Linked DNA regions of Gemmobacter sp. 24YEA27. The protein of the gene in region 1 interacts with the protein of each later gene in a pairwise test. Links are inferred from orthologs where the notes say so. Each region holds a gene or a part of one and is shown on either strand. Other genes may lie near its edges.

What was found.
Region 2: the proteins of hfq (region 1) and rho interact in binary tests that used the Escherichia coli proteins (3 or more experiments, as listed by UniProt). The link is inferred for Gemmobacter sp. 24YEA27 from one-to-one orthologs.

What each region holds. Positions count from the first base shown.
Region 1 is NZ_JASJPW010000001.1:2,695,375-2,706,864, reverse strand. The notes cover bases 4,517-7,393. They hold hfq (RNA chaperone Hfq), read left to right. Parts: upstream 4,517-5,776; coding sequence 5,777-6,010; downstream 6,011-7,393. Other genes in these bases: hflX (GTPase HflX), read left to right, coding at 6,097-7,393; QNO18_RS13450 (potassium transporter TrkG), read left to right, coding at 4,517-5,542. Also shown: QNO18_RS13465 (PAS domain-containing sensor histidine kinase), read left to right, coding at 1-1,067; QNO18_RS13460 (sigma-54 dependent transcriptional regulator), read left to right, coding at 1,069-2,484; Trk system potassium transporter TrkA, read left to right, coding at 2,583-3,959; more of QNO18_RS13450, read left to right, coding at 3,959-4,516; more of hflX, read left to right, coding at 7,394-7,440; QNO18_RS13435 (hypothetical protein), read left to right, coding at 7,425-7,865; QNO18_RS13430 (penicillin acylase family protein), read right to left, coding at 7,937-10,408; QNO18_RS13425 (NAD(P)-dependent oxidoreductase), read left to right, coding at 10,493-11,359; QNO18_RS13420 (DedA family protein), read right to left, coding at 11,360-11,490. UniProt on the Escherichia coli protein: RNA chaperone that binds small regulatory RNA (sRNAs) and mRNAs to facilitate mRNA translational regulation in response to envelope stress, environmental stress and changes in metabolite concentrations.
Region 2 is NZ_JASJPW010000001.1:720,263-731,755, forward strand. What follows is about bases 4,085-6,964. They hold rho (transcription termination factor Rho), read left to right. Parts: upstream 4,085-4,830; coding sequence 4,831-6,099; downstream 6,100-6,964. Other genes in these bases: QNO18_RS03630 (Maf family protein), read right to left, coding at 4,085-4,220; mnmE (tRNA uridine-5-carboxymethylaminomethyl(34) synthesis GTPase MnmE), read left to right, coding at 6,121-6,964. In the rest of the region: QNO18_RS03605 (flagellar hook-basal body complex protein), read right to left, coding at 1-491; QNO18_RS03610 (flagellar motor protein MotB), read right to left, coding at 576-1,385; dnaQ (DNA polymerase III subunit epsilon), read right to left, coding at 1,498-2,196; coaE (dephospho-CoA kinase), read right to left, coding at 2,189-2,791; QNO18_RS03625 (shikimate dehydrogenase), read right to left, coding at 2,788-3,627; more of QNO18_RS03630, read right to left, coding at 3,624-4,084; more of mnmE, read left to right, coding at 6,965-7,401; tRNA uridine-5-carboxymethylaminomethyl(34) synthesis enzyme MnmG, read left to right, coding at 7,413-9,278; QNO18_RS03650 (16S rRNA (guanine(527)-N(7))-methyltransferase RsmG), read left to right, coding at 9,282-9,755; QNO18_RS03655 (hypothetical protein), read left to right, coding at 9,752-9,916; QNO18_RS03660 (ParA family protein), read left to right, coding at 9,921-10,706; QNO18_RS03665 (ParB/RepB/Spo0J family partition protein), read left to right, coding at 10,729-11,493. UniProt on the Escherichia coli protein: Facilitates transcription termination by a mechanism that involves Rho binding to the nascent RNA, activation of Rho's RNA-dependent ATPase activity, and release of the mRNA from the DNA template.

The DNA.
Region 1 (11,490 bases):
ATCTCGGCGACGAGGTCGAGGATCGGCTTCTGAAAGAGATCGTGCCGGAATTCGCCGGGCTGTTTGAGACGCTGCAGGCGATCTCGGGCCAGGTCGCGCAGGAGGAAATCCGCATCACCCGGCGCGGCCAGATCGAGAGCCTGCTGGTCAGGATGGGCGAGCGGCGCTCGGACAGTGGCGAGGCCGAAGGCTATGTGGTGGCCTTTGACGATGTGACCGACCTTGTGTCAGCGCAGCGTATGGCGGCCTGGGGTGATGTCGCGCGCCGCATCGCGCATGAGATCAAGAACCCGCTGACGCCCATTCAGCTTTCGGCAGAACGGGTGAAGCGCAAATTCTCGAAACAGGTGCAGGATGTCGAGGAGCTCGCGAGCCTCACCGATGTTATCGTGCGGCAAACCAATGACTTGCGCCGCATTGTTGATGAGTTTTCTAAATTCGCCCGTATGCCGGAACCCGACCGGCGCGAGACCGATCTGCTGGCGATCCTGCGGGATGCGGTGACATTGCAGCGCGCGGGTCAGCCCGGCGTAGCCTTTGACGCCGGGATCCCGGAGGGCCAGCTCCTGATGGATCTGGATGCGACCATGATCAGCCAGGCCCTGACAAACCTTATCAAGAACGCCGGAGAAGCCACTGACTCCCATATTGAAAATGGGGCAGGCGAGGGATACCATCCGCAGATCCGCGTTACACTTGTCTGGGATGAGGCGGAAAGCGTGATCCGCATCATGGACAATGGCACCGGCCTGCCGGAAGACCGGGCGCGGCTGTTTGAGCCCTATGTCACGACGCGGGCCAAAGGGACGGGCCTCGGCCTGCCGATCGTGCGCAAGATCATCGAGGAACATGGCGGCACGCTGACCCTCACCGATGCGCCGGTTTTCGAGGGGGAAACCCATGCCGGCGCCATGGCCGAGATCAGGCTCCCGCGTCTGAACCGGCGTCGGATGGGGCGCAATATGGCACCGCAAGGGACTGCTGCGGCTGAGAAAACGGAAAACAACTCCCGGAACGGGGCGGCATTGACCCCTGAGAACGGGCCCGGGAACGGGAATGGAGGCTGAGATGAGCATTCTGATCGTCGATGACGAAAAGGACATTCGCGAACTGATCGGCGATATCCTGAAAGACGAAGGTTACGCGATACGCCTCGCCGGGAATTCCGAGGATTGTATCAACGAAATCAATACAGAAGCGCCCGATCTTATGGTGCTAGACATCTGGCTGAAAGACAGCCGGATGGATGGGATCGACATTCTTAAAACCGTCAAACGCGATAACCCGGATGTGCCGGTGATCATCATCTCGGGGCACGGCAATATCGAGATTGCGGTCGCGGCGATCAAACAGGGTGCTTACGATTTCATCGAAAAACCCTTTAATATCGACCAGTTGGTACTGGTTGTTGCGCGGGCGATGGAGACATCAAGGCTGCGCCGCGAGAACAGCGAGCTCAAGCGCCGCGACGTGACTTCGACCGAGATGATCGGATCGAGCCCCGCGTTCAAAGGGCTGCGCGCCCAGCTCGACAAGGTGACGAAATCGAATGGCCGCGTGATGCTGACCGGGCAACCGGGATCGGGCAAGGAACTGGCGGCGCGCTATATCCATCTCAACTCGAACCGCGCCTCGGCGCCCTTCATCACCGTGTCTTCGGCAACCATTGAGCCGGAGCGGATGGAGGAGGTGCTTTTCGGTCGCGAAACGCCGGAACGCGGCATCGAGCCTGGTCTTCTGGAACAGGCGCATGGCGGCGTGGTCTATTTCGATGAGGTCGGCGACATGCCGACCGGCACGCAATCCAAGATCCTGCGCGTGCTGACCGAACAGCAATTCAACCGCGCCGGCGGCAGCGACAAGGTGCGGGTCGATCTGCGCGTGATCTCCTCGACCTCGCGCGATCTGCCGGGGGAAATCCGCGCCGGGCGTTTCCGCCAGGAGCTGTTTGACCGCCTGAACGTGGTGCCAATTCCGGTGCCCTCGCTGGCAGATCGTCGCGATGACATTCCCGAACTCGCCCGCCATTTCGTGGCCTGGTTCCATCGCAGCCAGGGCCTGCCTTTGCGCCCGATCAGCCCTGATGCCGAGGCGATGCTGCAGACCATGTCCTGGCCGGGCAATATCCGTCAGCTGCGGAATATGATCGAACGCGTGCTGATCCTCGGCGAGGGCACCGACGAGATTGAAGCGCGTGAGCTGCCCGGGGCCGAAGGGGCCAGCGGCGCCGGTGAAACGATGGTGCTGGGCGGCGCGGTGGCGACATTGCCCCTGCGTGAGGCGCGCGAGCTTTTTGAACGCGAATATCTTCTCACCCAGATCAACCGCTTCGGCGGCAATATCTCGCGGACGGCGAATTTCGTCGGCATGGAACGTTCAGCGCTGCACCGGAAGCTGAAAAGCCTCGGTGTGGTGACCTCGTCGAAATCCGGCACCCGCAGCGCCTATTTCGATGACGACTTCCAGGAGGGCGAGGCGGGCTGAGCACGGCCCGGGCAGCATCTCCGGGGGGGGAATTGACCTTTCGGAAGCGCTTTGCGAAACAGGGCAAATGACGGCGGGCGAGGCCAGAGGAGAACCCTATGAAGGTCATCATCTGCGGCGCCGGCCAGGTCGGCTGGCAGATTGCGCGCCAGCTGGCCGGTGAGAAAAACGATGTCACCATCGTTGACACCAATGCCGATCTGATCCGCCGCGCGACCGAGGTTCTGGATGTTCAGGGCGTTGTGGGCTTTGCAAGCCATCCCGACATTCTGGAAAAAGCCGGCGCCCGCGATGCCGATATGGTGATCGCCGCGACCTATTCCGACGAGGTGAATATGGTCACCTGTCAGATCGCGGCTTCGGCCTTTAATGTCACCCGCCGCATCGCGCGGATCCGGGCGCAGAACTATCTTGAGACCGGCTATTCCGATCTCTACAACACCGACCGGCTGGCGATTGATGTGATCATCAGCCCGGAGCTTGAGGTGGCCGAGGCCGCGCTGCAGCGGCTTGCTGCGCCCGAAACCTTTGACACCGAGGTTTTCATGTCGGGGCGCGCGCATCTGCTGGGGATCCGTCTTGGTCCGGAATGCCCGGTGCTGAACACGCCCCTGCGCCAGCTCAATGACCTCTTTCCCTCGCTCCGGGCGATCGTGGTGGGGGTGCGCCGCAATGAGAAGCTCTTCGCGCCGCATCCCGAAGATCAGCTGCTGGAAGATGATCAGATCTATCTCTTCGTCCATACCGAGGATATGAGCCGCAGCCTCGGGATCTTTGGCAAGCGTGAACATAAGCAGGACCGGATCGTCATAGTCGGCGGCGGCAATGTCGGGCTGACAGTGGCGCGGGCGCTGGAGGCGCGGTCCGACCGGGTCCGGGTGCGGATGATCGAGAAGAACCGCCAGATTGCCGAGGCCGCCGCCGATCAGCTGTCGCGCACCATCGTGCTGAATGGTGACGGGATGGATATGGATCTGCTGGCCGAGGCAGGGGTGGACCGGGCCGATGCCGTTCTGGTGGTCACCGATGATGACAAGACCAATCTTCTGGTTTCGGTGCGCGCCAAACAGGCGGGCTGCCCGCTGACCATCGCGCTGGTCAATGACCCGACCATGGCGCCTTTGATGGCGGCGCTGGATCTCGACGCCTGGATCAATCCGCGCGCGACCACGGTCTCGTCGATCCTGCGCCATATCCGGCATGGCCGCGTTCGCGCCGTCTATTCGCTCGGCGATGGCGAGGCCGAGATGATCGAGGCCCAGGTGATGTCGACCTCTCCGATCTCTGGCAAGATGATCCGCGATATTGCATTCCCCGAAGGCGTGCTGGTCGGCGGCGTGATGAAGGGCGACCGGATGCTCAAACCCGAACCTGATACGCGGATCGAGCCCGGTGATCTGGTCGCGGTCTTTGCCCTGGTGAAAGATGTGCCCGAGGTCGAGCGCCTGTTCCAGGTCTCGATTGATTTCTTCTGATGCGGCCGCTGGCCGGGCTCCCGCGGGGTGGCAGGCGCCCGCTGTTATGGGATGTGCCGCTTCTGGTGCTGGCTCTGGGCGTCGTCGGGGTCCTGTGCTGGATCCCGGCGGCCCATGCCGCAAGCCTGAGTGATCACCGCACGGCGCAGAGCTTTTTCTATTCCGGGCTCCTCCTTGTCGTGCTGACCGTGATGCTGGCCATGGTGACCCGCGACCCAAAGCGCCGCCATTCCGCCCATAGTCAGCTGGCAGCACTGGCGGGAACCTATGCTCTTCTGCCTGTCGCCTTCGCCCTGCCGCTGGTGCCGCTGATCCGCGACACCACGCTGCTCAATCTGTGGTTCGAGATGATCTCGTCTTTCACCACCACCGGCGCCACCGGCTATGCACCCGACCGGCTGCCGGCTTCTGTCCATCTGTGGCGGGCGATGGCGGGCTGGCTCGGCGCCTATTTCGTGCTGATCGCGGCCTGGGCGGTGCTCGCACCTCTGAACCTCGGCGGGGCCGAGGTGATCTCGGGGCAGCTTCCGGGGCAAAAGAGCCAGCTGATCGGCCGCGCCGGCGGGTTGACCGACCCGCGCGAGCGGCTGACCCGTGCGTCTTCAGCGATCCTGCCGGTCTATGCCGGGCTGACCTTCGCACTGTGGATCATGTTGCTGATCGCGGGCGAAAACGGGCTGATCGCGCTGACCCATGCGATGGGAACGCTTTCGACCAGCGGCATCTCGGCGGGGACGGGGCAGGCGGTGTTATATTCCGGCCTCGCGGGCGAGGTGCTGATCTTCTTTTTCTTCCTGCTGGCGCTCAGCCGCCATCTGATGCCGTTCAACCTGCCAGGCCAGGTGCATGGATCGCTGCGCCAGGATCCCGAGATCCGGCTCGGCCTGATCCTGATCTCGCTTGTGGTCGTCGTTCTGCTGCTCCGCCATCTGGTGGCGGATGCCGGGGCGGGCGGCGAGGAGAGCCTTGCCGCGCTGATCCGCGCCTTCTGGGGATCTCTCTTTACCGCCGCCTCCTTCCTGACCACCACCGGCTATGAAAGCATCTGGTGGAGTTCGGCGCGCAACTGGGCGGGGATGGGATCGCCGGGGCTGATGCTGATGGGGCTTGCGATCATCGGCGGCGGGGTGGCGACGACCGCCGGCGGGGTGACGCTTCTTCGGGTCTGGGCGCTTGGCCTCCAGGGCAAGCGCGAGCTGGAACGCATCATCCACCCGCATTCCATCGGCAGCGGCGCCGAGGCGCGCAGGCTTGCCGGGCGCGGCGCCTGGTTCGCCTGGATTTTCTTTATGCTTTTCGCGATATCGGTCGGCCTGATCACCGCCGCGCTGACCCTGTTCGGACTGCGGTTCACCGAGGCGCTGATCTTCTGCCTTTCGGCCCTGACCACCACCGGCCAGCTCGCCTGGCTTGCCGGGGCCGAGCCGCTGTCCTGGGCGGCGCTGTCCGCCCCGGTGAAGGTGATTCTCGCTTTGACCATGGTGCTTGGCCGGGTGGAGACACTGGCGCTGATCGCGCTGATCGCACCGGGCAACTGGTCGGGAGGCTGGTCAGCCCCATGGTCGGGCAAGGCAGGGCGCTGAGAAGTCGGGGCTTTGACGGGCTTTTGCGCAACAGTCTGACGCTCTCAGGTCACAACCAGGTGCAGATTCTGCATTTCATCTCTGGAAACCATGCGCAACATTCCTATTATTCGCGCAACCCGGTCGGTTTTTCCGCATCCGGGCGAGGTGGGCTTGATGCGGGTGTTCCGCCGGCCTCACCGGATTTCTCAAACCCGCAAGTGAAGCGGGCCCAGGCGCAAGGCAAAACAAACAATGGCTGGCGATAAACAGAACCTCCAGGACGCCTTCCTGAACCATGTCCGCAAGGCCAAGGTTCCGGTGACGATCTTCCTGATCAACGGGGTCAAACTGCAGGGTGTGATCACCTGGTTCGACAATTTCTGCGTGCTGCTGCGGCGCGACGGTCAATCGCAACTCGTGTATAAGCACGCGATTTCGACCATCATGCCCGGTGCGCCCATCAATCTTTATGAAGGCGAAGATTGATTAATAAGCCCTCCGATCCCGCATCCGATCCCCCTGAAAATTCAGAAGGGCCAGAATTTCAGGACGCGCCCGGATCTTCCGGCTGGATGGAAGATGATGATCTGTTCTCCGACCTGTCCGCGCTCAGGGCAGAGCGGAGCAAATGGCAACTGACCGCGACTGAAAAGACGCGGGCAGTTGTTCTGCATCCCGATATCCGCAGCCGCCAGACCCGCCGTCTTCCCGAACATGGTCTGGCCGAAGCCGTCAGCCTTGCCGCAGCGCTTCCGAATATGGATGTGGTCTGGTCCCAGGTGGTTAAGGTTTCGAAAACCGTGCCCGCCACGCTGTTCGGCCCTGGCAAGGTCGAAGAGATCGGCGAAAGGCTGAAGGCGGAAAATATCGGTCTCGTCTTTATCGACGGGCCGGTGACGCCGGTACAGCAACGCAATCTCGAACGGGACTGGAAGGTCAAGCTCCTTGACCGGACCTCGCTGATTCTCGAGATTTTCGCAGATCGCGCCCGCACCCGCGAGGGCGTGTTGCAGGTGGAGCTGGCCGCGCTGAACTATCAGCGCACCCGCCTCGTGCGGGCCTGGACCCATCTTGAACGCCAGCGTGGCGGTTTCGGTTTCGTCGGCGGCCCAGGCGAGACACAGCGCGAAAACGACCGCCGCGCCATTGACGAACAGGCGATCCGGCTGCGCCGCCAGCTTGAGAAAGTGGTCCGCACCCGGGAATTGCACCGCGCGGCCCGTGCCAAGGTGCCGTTCCCGATAGTGGCGCTGGTCGGCTATACCAATGCCGGTAAATCGACGCTGTTCAACCGGGTGACCGGGGCAGAAGTGCTGGCGAAAGACATGCTTTTCGCCACGCTCGACCCGACGATGCGGGCGCTGGAAATCCCCGGAGCTCTTGGCGGCAGTCGCCGCGTGATCCTCTCGGATACGGTTGGCTTCATCTCGGATCTGCCGACCCAGCTGGTCGCCGCCTTCCGCGCCACACTGGAAGAGGTGCTCTCTGCCGATCTGATCCTGCATGTCCGCGACATCTCGCATCCCGAGACCGCCGAACAGGCCGCCGATGTCGAAGAGATCCTGACTTCGCTCGGCGTGCCGCCAGAGACGCCGAAATTCGAGATCTGGAACAAGCTCGATCTCGTCGATCCGAGCGCCCGCGAGGCGCTTGCGGCCCAGGCTGCGACCCGCCCCGATACATTCGTGATCTCGGCGCTCACCGGTGAGGGCGTTCCCGATCTTCTGACCGCCATTTCCGCCAGTTTCGAGGCCGAGCGCCGCGAGGAAGCGCTGGCGCTTGGCTTCAGCGAGGGCCGCAAACGCGCCTGGCTGCATCAGACCGGTGTCGTGGTCCGCGAGGATCAGACCGATGAAGGCTGGCAGATCACCGTGCAATGGAATGAAAGGCAGGCGCAGGAATGGGCGCGGCTCTGACCAGGCTCACGCAGGCCCTCGCGGCGGGTCTGATCGGTACCGCCCTCGCGACCGGCGTGCATTTCATGATCCTGACCTCTGGCGCGGCGCGGGGCCTGATCGGTTCGGGGCAGGGGCTGCCGCAAACGCCTGGCCTGCCGCTGACGGCGGGCGGACTCGTGCTTGAATGCCTGATCGCGGCCCTGCCGGTTCTGCCGGTTGTTGCGCTCACCGTCTTTGGCGGCCGCGTCCTTATGAGCCTTGGCTTTCTCGCCGCCTGGGCCTGGGGCGGCAACCGCCTCGGCACATTCTTTACGGCTGTAAGCGGCGGCACCTTCGGCTGGGGGGACGGCTTCGCGCTGTTTTACAGCACCGGCATGTTCACGATGATCGCCGCGCTGACCGCCGCCTTCGTGCTCTGGATCCTTGCGCCGCACCCGCGCTGAGGCGCCCGTGCCCCTTCCTCCTGACCGATTATGCCCCCGCCGGAACAGTCGTCCGGCGAGGGATCGGTGGCTCATTCCGCCGCAGAAGCCGGGGTCAGCAGCATCACCCCCGCCGCCGCCGCATGGGCGAGGTCCGGGTCCAGCGACATCGGGATATATTCGCCGCGTCGCCACAATTCGCCCAGATCATCATAATGGCGCGACAGCGGGTGCCCCGACTGTCCGGTTGCCGTGATGAAGATCGAGCTGTCAGGGTCGGCGAAATCATAGACCCCACGATAGCCGGCGCCATGGACGTTCAGATAGGGTTCCGGCCCCGATCCCTTGGTCACACCGCGCATCAGCGTGTCATCGCCTCCGGATGTCGACTGGCGGATATTCACGAACCACCTGACAAAGGGAATATTTCCCAGCACGGGATGGTCATGCGTCGCCTGATGCGCATCGCCCCATCGCCAGCTTTCGATATTGCGCCCATAGGTCTCGCTCAGCTCGATCAGCGCCTCGTCCAGCGCCATCCGCGCCATATCGGTGCAGGTCTCGACCGGCGCCGATTGTACCACATCACACCAGACCGCCGCACCATCGATATTGCGATAGACGCGTTCGAGGAAGACCGGGTCGATGCGGCGGAAATTCTGCGCAAGCGGCCCGAGCTCATCGCGGATCAGCCGATCCATCAACACCCTGAGCCAGGCTTCGGCGATCAGCGGTTCGGGCGCATGTTCGCTCATCTCGCCATTCCAGGCCGCCAGCAGCTTGAGCGCGCGCTGGCGGAATTCCTCTGCTGTGCCCGTTTCTGCCGCCCCACCGGTGAACCACAGATCCGCCCCGATCAGCGGCAGCAACAGCCGCGCCGTCGGGTTCATCGTATCGAGCTGCGCCTCCATAAAGCTTTCGCGGGTATGGACCTCGCGGGTGCGGATCAGCGCGAGCCAGGCCTGGATGCGCTGCGTATCGCCCCAGGTAAAGCTGACATGATTGGGGAAGGGACGGTCGACCGTCTTGTTATTGGTGTTCCCCAGAATGCCCTCGGGCGGGTTCACGAAGCGCGGATTTTCCTCATAGGGGAAGATCCCCTTGAAGCCGGTGGCCTCGACCCAGCCGGGCGATGGCATCCGACCCTGGCTCGGATGGGCCGCGTCACGGATCGGCATGGCGCCGATCAGCTGCATCGCAATGCCGTCTTTTCCCGCGAGCATCAAGTTCTGCGCCGGTGCGACATAGAGCCGCCCGGCCTCGATCGCATCCGCGACCGTGTTGGCCGACATCAGCCGCACGGCGGCCGTCATCGAGGTATCTGCCGGGGAAAGCGCAGTCCAGGACATCACCGCGACATGGCCGGTGGGTGTCACCGATTGCAGGTCATATTGCTTGCCCGAAAGCACTGGCCCATTTCTCGACCAGCGCAGGGTCAGCGTGATCGGCGCGCCGTCCTTGACCCGCACCACGCTCTGGCGGGTGATAAAGCGCTCATATGTGCCATCGGGGAGCAGATATTCTTCCTGGTTGTCCGGGTTCAGCTTTTCGATGACGATGTCCTGGTCATCAAGATAGGCCGTTGTCAGGCCCCAGCCGAGTTCTTCGCTGCGCCCGATCATTACCACCGGAATGCCGGGGATCGTCGCGCCGATCACGCCGCCTTTTTGCAATTCCAGCCGCGCCAGATACCAGATCGTCGGCGCGGTAAAGCCCAGATGCGGATCATTCGCCAGAAGCGCACCGCCCGCAGCCGAGCGTCCCGCCATCGCAGCCCAGGCGTTTGACGCGCCCGAAAGCGCCGGCTCCACCAGAGGCGACAGCGGCCCGAGCGCGAAATCGACCGGCTTGTCGCCGGGCTGCACGCCGGGGATAAGGCTCGCGTAGCTGGGCGAGGTGATGCCTTTGGTCGGATCTTCCGGCAGGATATCGGCCAGCCGTTCAGGCGGCAGCACCAGCGAGGCGCGGGCACGCAGGACCTCGCTTTGCCCCATGCCGGTCAGTTGCAGCGCCATCAGCTTCAGGATCGCAATGGAATCGGCCGGCGCCCAGGCGGCGATCTCGGGTGCAAAAAACCAGAATTCCGGCGCGCCACGCCCGCGCGCGCCCGTGTTCACTTCATTGATCCAGGCGTTCACCCCGGCCGAATAGGCCTCAAGCACCGCCAGCGTCTCGGGATCCTGCGCCTTCACCGATTCCAGCGCGAGCCCGTAGAGATCGTAGCGCCGGATCAGCTCATCCACTGCCAGTGTCCGCTCGCCGAAAATTTCCGACAGCCGGCCCTGGGCCGTGCGGCGCAGCATGGTCATTTGCCAGAGCCGGTCCTGGGCATGGGCAAAGCCAAGTGCGAAATAGGTGTCATGATCGTTCTTGCCGAAGATATGCGGCACCGAGTCATTGTTCCTGACCACCTCGACCGGGGCCGAGATGCCCTCAAGGGTGAAGCCCTCGTTGTAATCCACCAGCGAGCGCGACAGGAACCAGTAGCCGATCAGAACGGCAAGGCCCGCAAGCAAAAGCAGCCCGGCGGTAATCCGCATCAGCCAGCGAAAGAGGGTGAGCATCCGGCCTGTCCTTGACGTCCTTGGTCCAAAGGGTTCCTAGTCCATCACGAAACCAAGGGCAATTCACGGCGACAGGAGCGGATCATGGCAAAGGTGGCATTTCTCGGGCTGGGGGTGATGGGGTACCCGATGGCCGGGCATCTTGCAGCGCAGGGCCATGAGGTGACGGTGTGGAACCGCACCGGGGCCAAAGCCGCATCCTGGGGGGCAAAGTTCAAAGGCCATGTGGCGCTGAGTGCGAAAGAGGCGGCGTCGGGTGCAGAATTCGTCATGGCCTGTGTCGGTAATGACGAGGATCTGCGCGAGGTCTGTCTGGGCGAAGAGGGCGCTTTTGCCGGTATGGGGAAGGGCGCGATCTTTGTCGATCACACCACCGTTTCGGCGAAGGTGACGCGAGAGCTGGCAGAGATCGCAGCGGCGCGCGGCTTTGGCTATGTTGATGCGCCGGTCTCGGGGGGCCAGGCGGGGGCCGAAAATGGCGTCCTTTCGGTCATGTGCGGCGGGTCTCAGGCCGATTACGACCGTGCGGCCCCGGTGATCGATGCCTATTCCCGGATCTGCCGCAGGATCGGCGATGCGGGGGCAGGGCAGCTTGCGAAAATGGTCAACCAGATCTGTATCGCCGGGCTGATGCAGGGTCTTTCCGAGGCGCTGGCCTTCGGATCAAAGGCCGGGCTTGATGGCAAGGCCGTGGTCGAGGTGATCTCGCAGGGCGCAGCGGGCAGCTGGCAGATGGTGAACCGGCATCAGACCATGCTGGAGGACCGGTTCGATTTCGGCTTTGCCGTCGACTGGATGCGCAAGGATCTGAACATCTGCCTGGAAACCGCCGAAGAGATCGGCGCAAGCCTGCCGGTGACCGCGCTGGTCGATCAGTTCTACAAGGATGTTCAGCTGATGGGCGGCGGCAGGAATGACACCTCAAGCCTGATCCGCCGCCTGCCGCGCTGATTAACGTCTTGCCTTGCGTTGCAGGATCAGATGCAGCGCAAGGCCGATCCCGGCGATCATCATCAGCATCAGTCCCAGATGCAGCCCGTGCAGCCGCCCCAGCATCAGCGTGACCGCGCGCCCGAAATGAT
Region 2 (11,493 bases), 2.0 Mb from region 1 along the record:
TTCGCATTGATCACAACCGGTACCAGGCCGGTGATCGTATCCCGCGGGAAGACCGGAATGCTGCCATCCGACGTGGCAGGCCAGCCCATCAGCACCAGACCGGACTGGGTTTTCAGCACACCATTCGCATCGGTTCGGAAAGAGCCGGTCGTTGTCATCAAAAGCGCGCGGTCTACTGAATTGACCCCCAGAGATACTTCGGTGATCACTGGCAGCATCCCGCGCCCGGAAACCGCAATGTCCAGCGGATGCGAAGTGCCGACAAGGCCGCCGCGTTCTTCGATCAGTCGCATGGTCGAGGCGCGAACGCCGCCTGCCGAATAGGTGCCAGAGCCGCGATTGTTCGTGATCACCATGCTGGAGAATTCAGCATGGGCGCGTTTATAGCCGAAAGTGCCCGAATTCGCGATATTGTCTGAGATGGTCGCGAGCCGCGTCGCGTTGGCACTGAGCCCGGCTACGCCGGCATTGAGCGCGGAGGAAATCGTCATCAGTCGCACCTTTATCCTGAATGAGCTTGCGACAGGTTTGGCCCGGAGGACTGAATTTTCCGCTAACAGATAAAATTATCGGGATTACCGGTCACGCCGCAGCAGCACGATCTCGATCCGGTTGTTGCGCCGCGATGCCGGATCGGCCACGGCGGGCTTGCGGTCAGCAAAGCCCCCGATGCGGCTGAACCGGGTCGCCTGAATGCCGGCCCTCTGGAGCAGACTGCGCATGGCACGGGCACGATCGGCCGTCAGTTCCCAGCCCGGATTTTCAACCAGCGTGACCGGATAGCTTTGCACATAGGCGTTCACCGCAAGACCATTCACGGTCAGATTGAGCACCTCGGCCAGCATCCGCGCCAGATGCATGGTAACCTCTTGCGGCTCGGCGGTATGGCCCTTGAACAGGCTGGCGTCATCAAGATCGAAGAGCTCGATCACAAGGCCTTCATCGGTGACCCGGGTGACAACATGGCGCATCAGTTGTTCCATGGTGCGGCTTTCGCCGCCACGATCGAACAGGGCTTCTTGGACGGTTTTCACCATCTCGGCCTGGGCTTTTTCCTCGGCCTCGCCGGCGCCAGTCTGGCTGGCGAGGCCGCCGCGGCCCATGGCGGTCCGGTCCTCCTCGGAGAAAATGGATTCACCGCCCAGTGTGCCATCACCGCCACCTGAAACCTTGCTGAGCGGGATCGACGGATTGAAGTAATCCGACAGTCCCTTGCGTTGTTTTTCTGTCGTCGCATTCAGCAGCCACATCAGCAGGAAGAAGGCCATCATTGCGGTCACGAAATCCGCATAGGCCACTTTCCAGGCGCCGCCATGATGGCCGCCGCCCGAAACCACTTTCTTCCGTTTGATGATGACTGGCGGCGCATTACTTTGCCCGGCCATTCCCGTCACCCTTTTCACTCACCCGGGGCCAGGATCACAGGTCGGAATGAAGAACGGCTTAAAGTTATGATTTTTAGGGAATAGTCCAGAAAAAGCCCTGATCTTCGACGGCTCAGCTCCGCTTCAGCCAGATAGCGGCATCGCCCAGTTTCGCAACAAATGCCTCATGCGCGGCTGTTTCCGCAGCGGTGATCCGCGCGGGCAATGCGGTCGGGCGGGGACGGGGGCGCCAGTCTCCGTCCAACTGCCCAGCACTTGCGGGGCTGTTGCTTTGTATTGGCGCCAGCACGAGGTCGGGCTGACGACCCCCGACCAGTTCGAGATAGACCTCGGCGAGGATTTCGCTGTCGAGCAGCGCGCCGTGTTTTTCACGCCGGGAATTGTCGACGCCAAAACGCCGGCAAAGCGCATCCAGCGAGGCAGGCGAGCCGGGAAAGCGCTGCCGCGCGATGGCCAGCGTGTCGATGGCGCGCGCCCAGGGAATATCGGCCAGCCCCATACGCTTCAGTTCGAAATTCAGAAACTTCATATCAAAGGCTGCGTTATGGATCACCAGTTTCGCATCACCGACGAAATCCACAAATGCCTGGCCGATTTTCGCGAAAACCGGCTTGTCGCTGAGGAATTCGCTGCTGAGCCCGTGCACTTCGAAGGCGCCCTGCGGCATGTCGCGTTCGGGGTTGATATATTGGTGATAAACCTTGCCGGTGGGCAGGTGGTTGAACAGCTCGACCGCGCCGATCTCGACGATGCGGTCGCCCTGTTCCGGGTCAAAGCCGGTGGTCTCGGTATCAAGGACGATTTCACGCATTCTGGCCCGCCATTCCTGCGCGCAGATGCGCGATCAGCGCCTGTACATACACCCGGGTGCTGTCGATTGACAGGGTTTCGACGATATGGGTGGCGCGGGCGCGCTTGTCCTGGTCGGGCATCTGGCGCGAAAGGACCAGGTCAAGCTGCGCCGCCGTCATACCGGGCCGCGCAAGGACGCGGGCGCGTTGCAAAGCGGCAGGTGCCGTGACCAGCAGCGACGCGTCACATTCCCGGTCGATGCCTTTCTCAAACAGAAGCGGCACATCGAGCAGCAGGATATCGGACCCGGTATGGGCCAGAAATGCGGCCCGATCTTCCGCAACAAGCGGATGGATCAGCTGTTCCAGCTGTTTCAGGCGCGAGGGATCGGCGGCCAGCAGCGTCTTTAATGTTTCCCGTGAAACACCCTGATCGGAAACCGCTTCGGGAAAAGACCCCGCCAGAGCTGCGGCACCCTTTGCGCCGGGGGCATAAAGCCGGTGCACCGCCGCATCCGCATCCCAGACCGGGATACCTGCGTCCCAGAACATTGCGGCCGTGGTCGATTTCCCCATGCCGATGGAGCCGGTCAGGCCAAGGCAGAAAGCTCTCATGCGTTCAGAACCGCGAGGCGGGTCTCCTCATCCACCACCGGGCGTTTGCCGAACCAGCGCTCGAACCCGGGCACGGCCTGGTGCAGCAACATTCCGAGCCCGTCGACCACCGTGCAGCCACGCGCTTCAGCCTCGGTCAGCAGGCCGGTTTTCAACGGCGCATAGACAATGTCAGTCACAAGGCAGCGCTGGCTGATCCGGTCGAGATCAATGACAAGGTCTGGCTTGCCGGTCATGCCGAGCGAGGTCGTGTTCACCAATGTGGCACAACCTTCGATCATCGCGCCGACATGGGTCCAGTCCCAGACCACCACTTTCGCTCCGAAGTCCGAACGCATGGCCTCGGCCCTGGGGCGGGTGCGGTTGACGATGCGGATCTCGGGTGCACCGACCTCGATCAGCGCCGCGACAACGGCACGGGCCGCACCACCAGCGCCCAGCACCGCAGCCGGACCGGCGGTCGGATCCCAGAAAGGCGCGTTCTGCCTCAGGTTGGAAATAAAGCCGGACCCATCGGTATTATCCGCATGGATCTTACCATCTTTCCGGAAAATCAATGTGTTAGCAGCACCTATCAGCGCCGCACGATCGGTAATGATATCCGCGATCTTCAGGATCGCCTCTTTATGGGGAATGGTGACATTGGCCCCGACAAACCCCATCTGCGGCAGGGTGCGCAAGACATGCGCCAGATCCTGAGGCGCCACATCCATAGGGATATAATGCCCCGCGAGACCATAGCGCTTCAGCCAATAGCCATGCAGCGCCGGGCTGCGGCTATGCGCGATCGGATGCCCGATCACACCGGCCAGCGGAATACGCGGATGGTCAGTCATGCGGGAATATCCCCTCTCAGCGAAAGCCAGTTCAGAAGGGGAAGTAAGGGCAGCCCCAGAATCGTGAAGTGATCCCCCTGGCACGAGGAGAACAGCCGAATGCCCTCCTCTTCAAGCCGGTATCCACCGACGGAATGACGGATTTTATCCCAGTTGCGCGAGATATAGCCGTCAAGCCACAGATCCCCGAAATCCCGCATCGTAAGCCGCGCCTCGCTCACGTGACGCCAGAGCGGCTGGCCGCCCTGGCAAACCACCACCGCCGAGATCAGACGGTGGGTTTTGCCGCGCAGATCTACCAGCTGGGCGCGCGCCGCCTCCGGGCTTTCAGGCTTGGCAAAGATCCGGCCATTCAGCTCGAGCAGTTGGTCCGAGCCGATCACCAGCGCCTCTGGCCGCTTGCCCGAGATTTTCAGCGCCTTGGTTTCCGCCAGTGCGTCGGCGACATCGCGCGGCTTTGCACTCTCAGCCTCCAAAGCGCGGCGAATGCTGTCTTCATCCACCCGCGCCGCAAGGCTCTCAAACGCCAGGCCCGCCGCCCGCAACATGGCGATTCTCGTCTCCGAGGCAGAGGCCAGCACCAAAGCCGGCATTTTCTTGCCTGCGACGTCTTCGGAAAAATCAGAGGGCACTTGTGGATAATCCTGTTTTGTTCGGGGGAAGACTCGGCCGGTTATCCCATGCCTCAGGGCCAGGGTCGGGATATCCTCAAAAAGCGCCCGCACGCGACCCCGGTTATCCCACTGCGCATGCTGTTTTCCACCATCGATCCGCGCGGGGGTTTTGCGCGGGCTGTGACATTTCTCCTCCACAGGCCGATGCCTGGAAACGCTGTTCTAAGAACATGATATAAATAGATAAATCAAAACACCATGCATTTTTTCCCAATCTTTCCCACTTCTGTCCACAGGTGGAAAACTCAAGGGAAAATGCCCCGGAACTGCCGCTATCCTGTTATCCTCAGGGCCTACTACAACATCATCCTTCATATCTTTCTCTTAAATATATTATGAACTCTGCACGGGTTTGTGCCTCCCAGCTCGCATTTCGCCTTCTGAGCGGCCTTTCTGCTCAGAAAGATTGACTTACAGCCCCAGTCCCCCTATCTGCAGGCAATGCGGGGCCGTCCGGTCCTGACGCTTCCCTTTTTCAGCCTCTGATCCAGCATCGCGCCGCACGCGCGTCTGGCATAATGGTATTGCGATGACAGAACGCCTCAACCTCTCCGATCTCAAGGCCAAGACCCCGGCCGATCTTCTCGCCATGGCGGAGGAGTGGGAGATCGAGAATGCGCCCTCGATGCGCAAGGGCGAGATGATGTTCCAGATCCTCAAGGAACATGCCGAGGAAGGCTGGGAAATCGGTGGCGATGGCGTCCTTGAGGTTCTGCAGGATGGTTTCGGCTTTCTGCGCAGCCCTTCGGCCAACTATCTGCCTGGCCCCGATGACATCTATGTCGGCCCCGAGATGATCCGTCAGTTTTCGCTGCGCACCGGCGATTCCATCGAAGGCGTGATCAAGGCCCCGTCCGAGAATGAGCGCTATTTCAGCCTTGTGAAGGCGACGCTGATCAATTTCGACGATCCGGAGCGCGCGAAACACAAGGTCCATTTCGACAACCTGACGCCGCTTTACCCGGAAGAGCGGCTGAAGATGGAAATCGAGGATCCGACGATCAAGGACCGCTCGGCCCGGATCATCGATCTGGTGGCGCCGATCGGTAAAGGCCAGCGGGCGCTGATCGTGGCCCCGCCGCGCACGGGTAAGACGGTTCTTCTGCAAAACATCGCGCGCTCGGTCGCGGCGAACCACCCGGAATGCTATCTGATCGTGCTGCTGATCGATGAGCGGCCCGAGGAAGTTACCGATATGCAGCGTTCGGTGAAGGGTGAGGTTGTGTCCTCGACCTTTGACGAGCCGGCGACGCGCCACGTGGCTGTGGCCGAGATGGTGATCGAAAAGGCCAAGCGCCTGGTTGAACATAAACGAGATGTTGTGATCCTTCTTGATTCGATCACAAGACTTGGTCGTGCCTTTAACACAGTCGTGCCGAGCTCGGGCAAGGTTCTGACCGGTGGTGTGGACGCCAACGCGCTGCAACGCCCCAAGCGTTTCTTCGGTGCAGCACGGAATATCGAAGAGGGCGGCTCGCTGACGATCATTGCGACCGCGCTGATTGATACCGGCTCACGGATGGATGAAGTTATCTTCGAAGAATTCAAAGGCACCGGTAACTCTGAGATCGTTCTGGATCGGAAAGTGGCCGACAAGCGCGTCTTCCCGGCGATGGACATCCTCAAATCCGGCACACGGAAAGAGGATCTCCTGGTCGATAAATCCGATCTGCAGAAGACCTATGTGCTGCGCCGCATCCTGAACCCGATGGGCACCACCGACGCTATCGAATTCCTGATCGGCAAGCTGAAACAGACCAAGTCGAATTCCGAGTTCTTCGACTCGATGAATACCTGATCGGGGGCCAGCGGGGTTGCGATGGCTGACACGATCTATGCCAGCGCGACAGCTCGTGGGCGGGCGGGCGTCGCGGTAATCAGGGTCTCTGGCCCGAATTCTTTCGCCATATGCAAAGTACTGACAGGCGCGGCTCCAAAGCCGCGCCTTGCCAGTTTGCGCAATATCGCGTGGCAGGGTCAACATCTCGACCAGGCTCTGGTGTTGGGCTTTGTGGAAAATGCCAGCTTTACCGGCGAAGAAGTGATCGAGCTGCAAACCCATGGCGGGTTGGCGGTGGTCAATGCCGTGCTGCGGGCTATTGGCGAAACCGGCCTTGCGCGTATGGCAGAGGCGGGCGAATTTACCCGGCGGGCGCTCGACAATGGCATGCTCGACCTGACACAGGTCGAGGGGCTGGCCGACCTGATTGACGCTGAAACCGAGGCGCAGCGTAAGCAGGCGCTGCGGGTATTGTCTGGTAGTATCGGAAAAACAGTTGATCACTGGCGAAGCCGCCTGATCCGGGCCGCGGCTCTGATCGAGGCAACGATTGATTTTGCTGATGAAGACGTGCCAGTCGATGTGACCCCGGAAGTGCGCGAGATTCTGACAGCGCTATCGGGTGAGATTGCCCGCGAAGCGGCGGCCGTTTCAGCCGCAGAACGCATTCGCGAAGGTTTCGAGGTCGCGATTATTGGCCCACCGAATGCCGGAAAATCCACACTTCTCAATCGCCTGGCAGGTCGGGAGGCGGCGATTACGTCGGAAATAGCGGGCACCACGCGGGATGTGATCGAGGTCAGGATGGACCTATCCGGCCTCGCGGTTACCTTGCTCGACACCGCCGGGCTCAGGGAAAGCGACGATCTCGTGGAGCGCGAAGGTATCAGACGGGCGATCCAGCGCGCTGAGGCCGCCGATTTGCGGTTGTTCCTCGGGGAGGGTGATCTTGGGATTGCGCTTCGGGATGGTGATATCCAGCTGAGCGGGAAGGCCGACCTTGGTGGTCCTGGCCCTGGCCTCGCGGTCTCGGGTCTCACTGGCGAAGGAATTGACGCTTTGCTGCAGCAAGTTACAGCGCGGCTCTCGGAAAAAGTCGCTGGTGCTGGTATAATGGTGCGTGAACGGCATCGGCATGCGCTGGAGCAGGGAATCACCGCGATCGGGGCTGTGTTGCAGATGATGGATAACGGTGTTCAGTCCGAGATTGTGGCGGAAGAGTTGCGTCAGGTATTGCGATCACTGGACAGTCTGGTTGGGCGTGTTGATGTCGAAGAATTGCTGGGCGAGATCTTCGCCAGCTTCTGTATCGGAAAGTGAGGGTGTTTCACGTGAAACATTTTGATGTTCTGGTGGTCGGCGGCGGCCATGCCGGGGCCGAGGCCGCAGCGGCTGCTGCGCGTATCGGGGTGCGAACGGCATTGGTGACAATGCGCGCAGAGACAATAGGCGTCATGTCCTGCAACCCGGCGATTGGCGGTCTTGGAAAGGGCCATCTCGTTCGGGAAATTGATGCGATGGACGGCATTATGGGCCGGGCCGGAGATATGGCTGGTATTCAGTACCGGCTTTTGAATCGCAGAAAGGGCCCCGCAGTACAGGGGCCAAGGACCCAGGCTGATCGTAAACTCTATCGCCGTGCGGTGCAGAGTTTGCTGGCCGAGGAAGCCTGTCTTTCTGTCATTGAGGGCGAGGCGGCCGGGTTGATCACTCTGGCAGGGCGCGTTACCGGATTGCGGCTGGCTGATGGGTCAGAGATTTCTGCAGCGGCCATCGTGCTCACAACCGGCACATTCCTGAACGGCCTGATCCATGTAGGTGACCAAAGCCGCCCTGGTGGTCGCGTTGGCGATCAAGCTTCTGTCCGACTTGCACAGCAGATCCATGATCTTGGTCTGGAAACTGGGCGCCTTAAAACCGGGACGCCACCGCGACTGGACGGGAAGTCGATTGACTGGAGCCGGCTGGAAATGCAGCCCGCCGATGAAGATCCGGTTCTCCTGTCGTTTATGAATAATAAAGCGGTCGCAAGGCAGATTTCCTGCGGCATTACGCATACCTCTGCGGCCACGCATCAGATTATTCGTGATAATCTTAATCGTTCGGCAATGTATGGCGGCCATATTGATGGAGTCGGCCCCCGTTACTGCCCCTCGATCGAAGATAAAGTCGTGCGCTTTGCCGACAAGGACAGCCATCAGGTCTTTCTGGAACCCGAAGGCCTAGATGATGACACTGTCTATCCAAACGGAATATCGACCTCTTTGCCCGCTGAAATACAGGAGGCTTACGTCCGGACCATGGCTGGCCTTGAGAATGTGGCCATTCTTCAGCCAGGCTATGCCATTGAATATGACTATCTCGACCCGCGGGGGTTGAAGTCGTCGCTGGAAACTAAAGCTCTCGCCGGCCTATATCTTGCGGGGCAGATCAATGGAACCACAGGATATGAAGAGGCGGCAGCCCAAGGCATGGTTGCCGGGCTGAACGCCGCGCGAGCCTCAAGGACGCAGGAGCCGGTGAGCTTCTCGCGCAGTGACAGCTATATCGGGGTCATGATTGATGATCTGGTCACCCGTGGCGTCACCGAGCCCTATCGTATGTTCACCTCGCGGGCCGAGTACCGGCTTAGCCTGCGTGCAGATAACGCGGATCAGCGCCTGACGCCCAAGGGCCAGGAGGTGGGTTGTGTCCGGGAGGCGCGCAGCCGCGCATTCGGAGCGAAAATGGAGGCCCTCGGGGCGATCACCGAGGTTTTAACAGCGGCAAAGTTCACCCCAAAAGAGCTTGCCGAGGTCGGAATCACCGTCAGCAAAGACGGCGCCAGACGGACCGCCTGGGATCTGATGGCCATGCCGGAATATGATCCGGCCGTTTTGGATGGGCTGGTGCCGGCGCTTGCAGATCATCCGGCTGCCGCAAGGGCGCAGGCGGAAATCGAGTCGCTTTATTCCCAATATACGGATCGGCAGGCCGCTGCGGCCGAAGAGCTTCGTCGCCATGAGGCGATGAAGATTCCGGCAGATTTCGATTATGCCGCGCTTTCCGGTCTTTCGGCGGAGCTTACCGGGAAATTGCTGCGTAAGCTGCCGGAAACTATCCAGCAGGCGCGTCAGATTGAAGGGATGACCCCGGCCGCAGTGATGCTGCTGATTGCATCGCTGCGCAAGATCGCAGCGGCCAGACTGGCCGGGTGACCCTTGGATCAAGCACTTTGGAATGACCTGGGCATCAGCCCGGAAGGCCTTGAAAAGCTAAGGCTATACGAGGCACTGACCGCAAAATGGACGCAGAAGATCAATCTGATCTCACGCTCCACTGTGGGAGAGATCTGGGCGCGGCATATCGAGGATTCGGCGCGGATCTTTCTGCTTGCGCCGGAGCAACCCCAGCTCTGGGCAGATTTCGGGTCGGGCGGCGGATTTCCTGGGATCGTTGTTGCCGCTTTGCTTCAGGATCGTGGTCTTGCAACCAGGGTGGTTCTCGTTGAATCGGACCAACGCAAGGCCACCTTCCTGCGTGAGGCGGCGCGTCAGATGGGTATCCCGGTTGATGTGCGGGCCGAGCGAGCCGAGGCCATTGCGCCACTTGGGGCAGATGTTGTGTCCGCAAGAGCGCTTGCCCCCTGGATATGCTTTGCGCGATTGCCGAGCGACACGGATCGCCCGATATGACCTGTCTTTTTCCGAAGGGCGAGAGCTGGGCAGATGAGGTTGCGGCGGCGCAGAAAAACTGGCGCTTCGATCTGGAGGCGGCGGACGATCCGGGGCATAAAGGATCAGCCACCCTGAAATTAAGGACAGTGCGCCGTGCCAGCCGCGATTCCCAAGACTGACGCCATGCCCTTTCCGGCGCATGTCATCGCCGTCGCCAACCAGAAAGGCGGCGTTGGGAAGACCACGACCGCGATAAATCTGTCGGCAGCCCTGGCCGAGAGGGGGCTGCGGATCCTGCTCGTCGATCTTGATCCCCAGGGTAACGCTTCGACGGGCCTTGGGGTTGCGACGAATGATCGTAAACTCACCACTTATGACCTGATTTTGTCGGACGGGGCACCGAACGCCATCATTCAGCGCACTTCAGTGAATAATCTGTGGATCAGCCCGGCGAATTCCGACCTGGCCTCGGCGGATATCGATCTTGTCGCCAATGAGAAGCGCAGTTTTCTGCTGCATGACGCTTTGCGCCACCCGGATATCGAGGCGATGGGCTTTGATGTCGTGCTGATTGACTGCCCGCCTTCGCTGTCTTTGCTGACGGTTAACGCGCTTGTGGCGGCGAATTCGGTGCTTGTGCCGCTTCAGGCCGAGTTTTTCGCGCTTGAGGGGCTCTCGCAGCTTCTTTTGACGGTGCGGGATGTGCGGCGTTCGGCGAATCCGGATCTTCGGATTGAGGGCGTTGTTCTGACGATGTATGATGGTCGCAACAATCTGGCGCAGCAGGTCGAGACTGATGCGCGCGAGAACCTTGGTGATATGGTGTTTCGCACCATCATCCCGCGCAATGTGCGGCTTTCTGAAGCGCCCTCTTTCGCCAAGCCGGTGACGGAATATGATCCGACCTCGCGCGGTGCCGAAGCCTATCGGTCTTTGGCCGGGGAAATTGCCGCTAAACTGCGGTCCTGACAACAAGAAGAAGAGGCAGAGCATGGAACGCAAAGGGCTTGGTCGTGGTCTTTCGGCATTGATGTCGGATGTGAATTTGCGCCCCGAGAGTGAGGGGCCGCGGCGGGCGGACACCAGGCTGCCGGTCGAAAAGCTGCAACCGAACCCGGAGCAGCCGCGCAAGGATTTCGACCAGGCGGCGCTGGAGGCGCTGGCAGATTCGCTGCGGCAGAAGGGGGTTATCCAGCCTCTGGTCGTGCGGGTCAAAGGCGACCATTACGAGATCGTCGCCGGCGAGCGGCGCTGGCGCGCGGCGCAGATAGCACAATTGCATGAAGTTCCGGTGGTGATCCGCGAGCTTGATGATACCGAAGTGCTGGAAATCGCGATCATCGAGAACATCCAGCGCGAAGATCTCAATGCGATTGAAGAGGCTTTGGGGCTGCGCCAGTTGATTGATCGTTTTGGTCATACCCAGGAAAAAGTGGCCGAGGCGCTGTCGAAAAGCCGCAGCCATGTGACCAATCTGCTAAGGCTGCTGAATCTGCCCGGTGACGTGCAAAAGATGGTGCGCGAGGGCGCGCTGTCGGCAGGTCATGCACGGGCTCTGATCACAGCGCCAGACCCTTTGCGGCTGGCCCAGACAGTGATCGCGCGCGGTCTTTCGGTGCGGGAGACTGAAAAGCTGGCCCGTGAGGCCCTGGAGCCGACGAAATCGACGTCGTCGGAGCAGTCTAGCGCGCGGGAAAGCACCAAAGATGCCGATACGCGCGCGCTGGAGGGAGATTTGTCGGCGCAGCTTGGGATG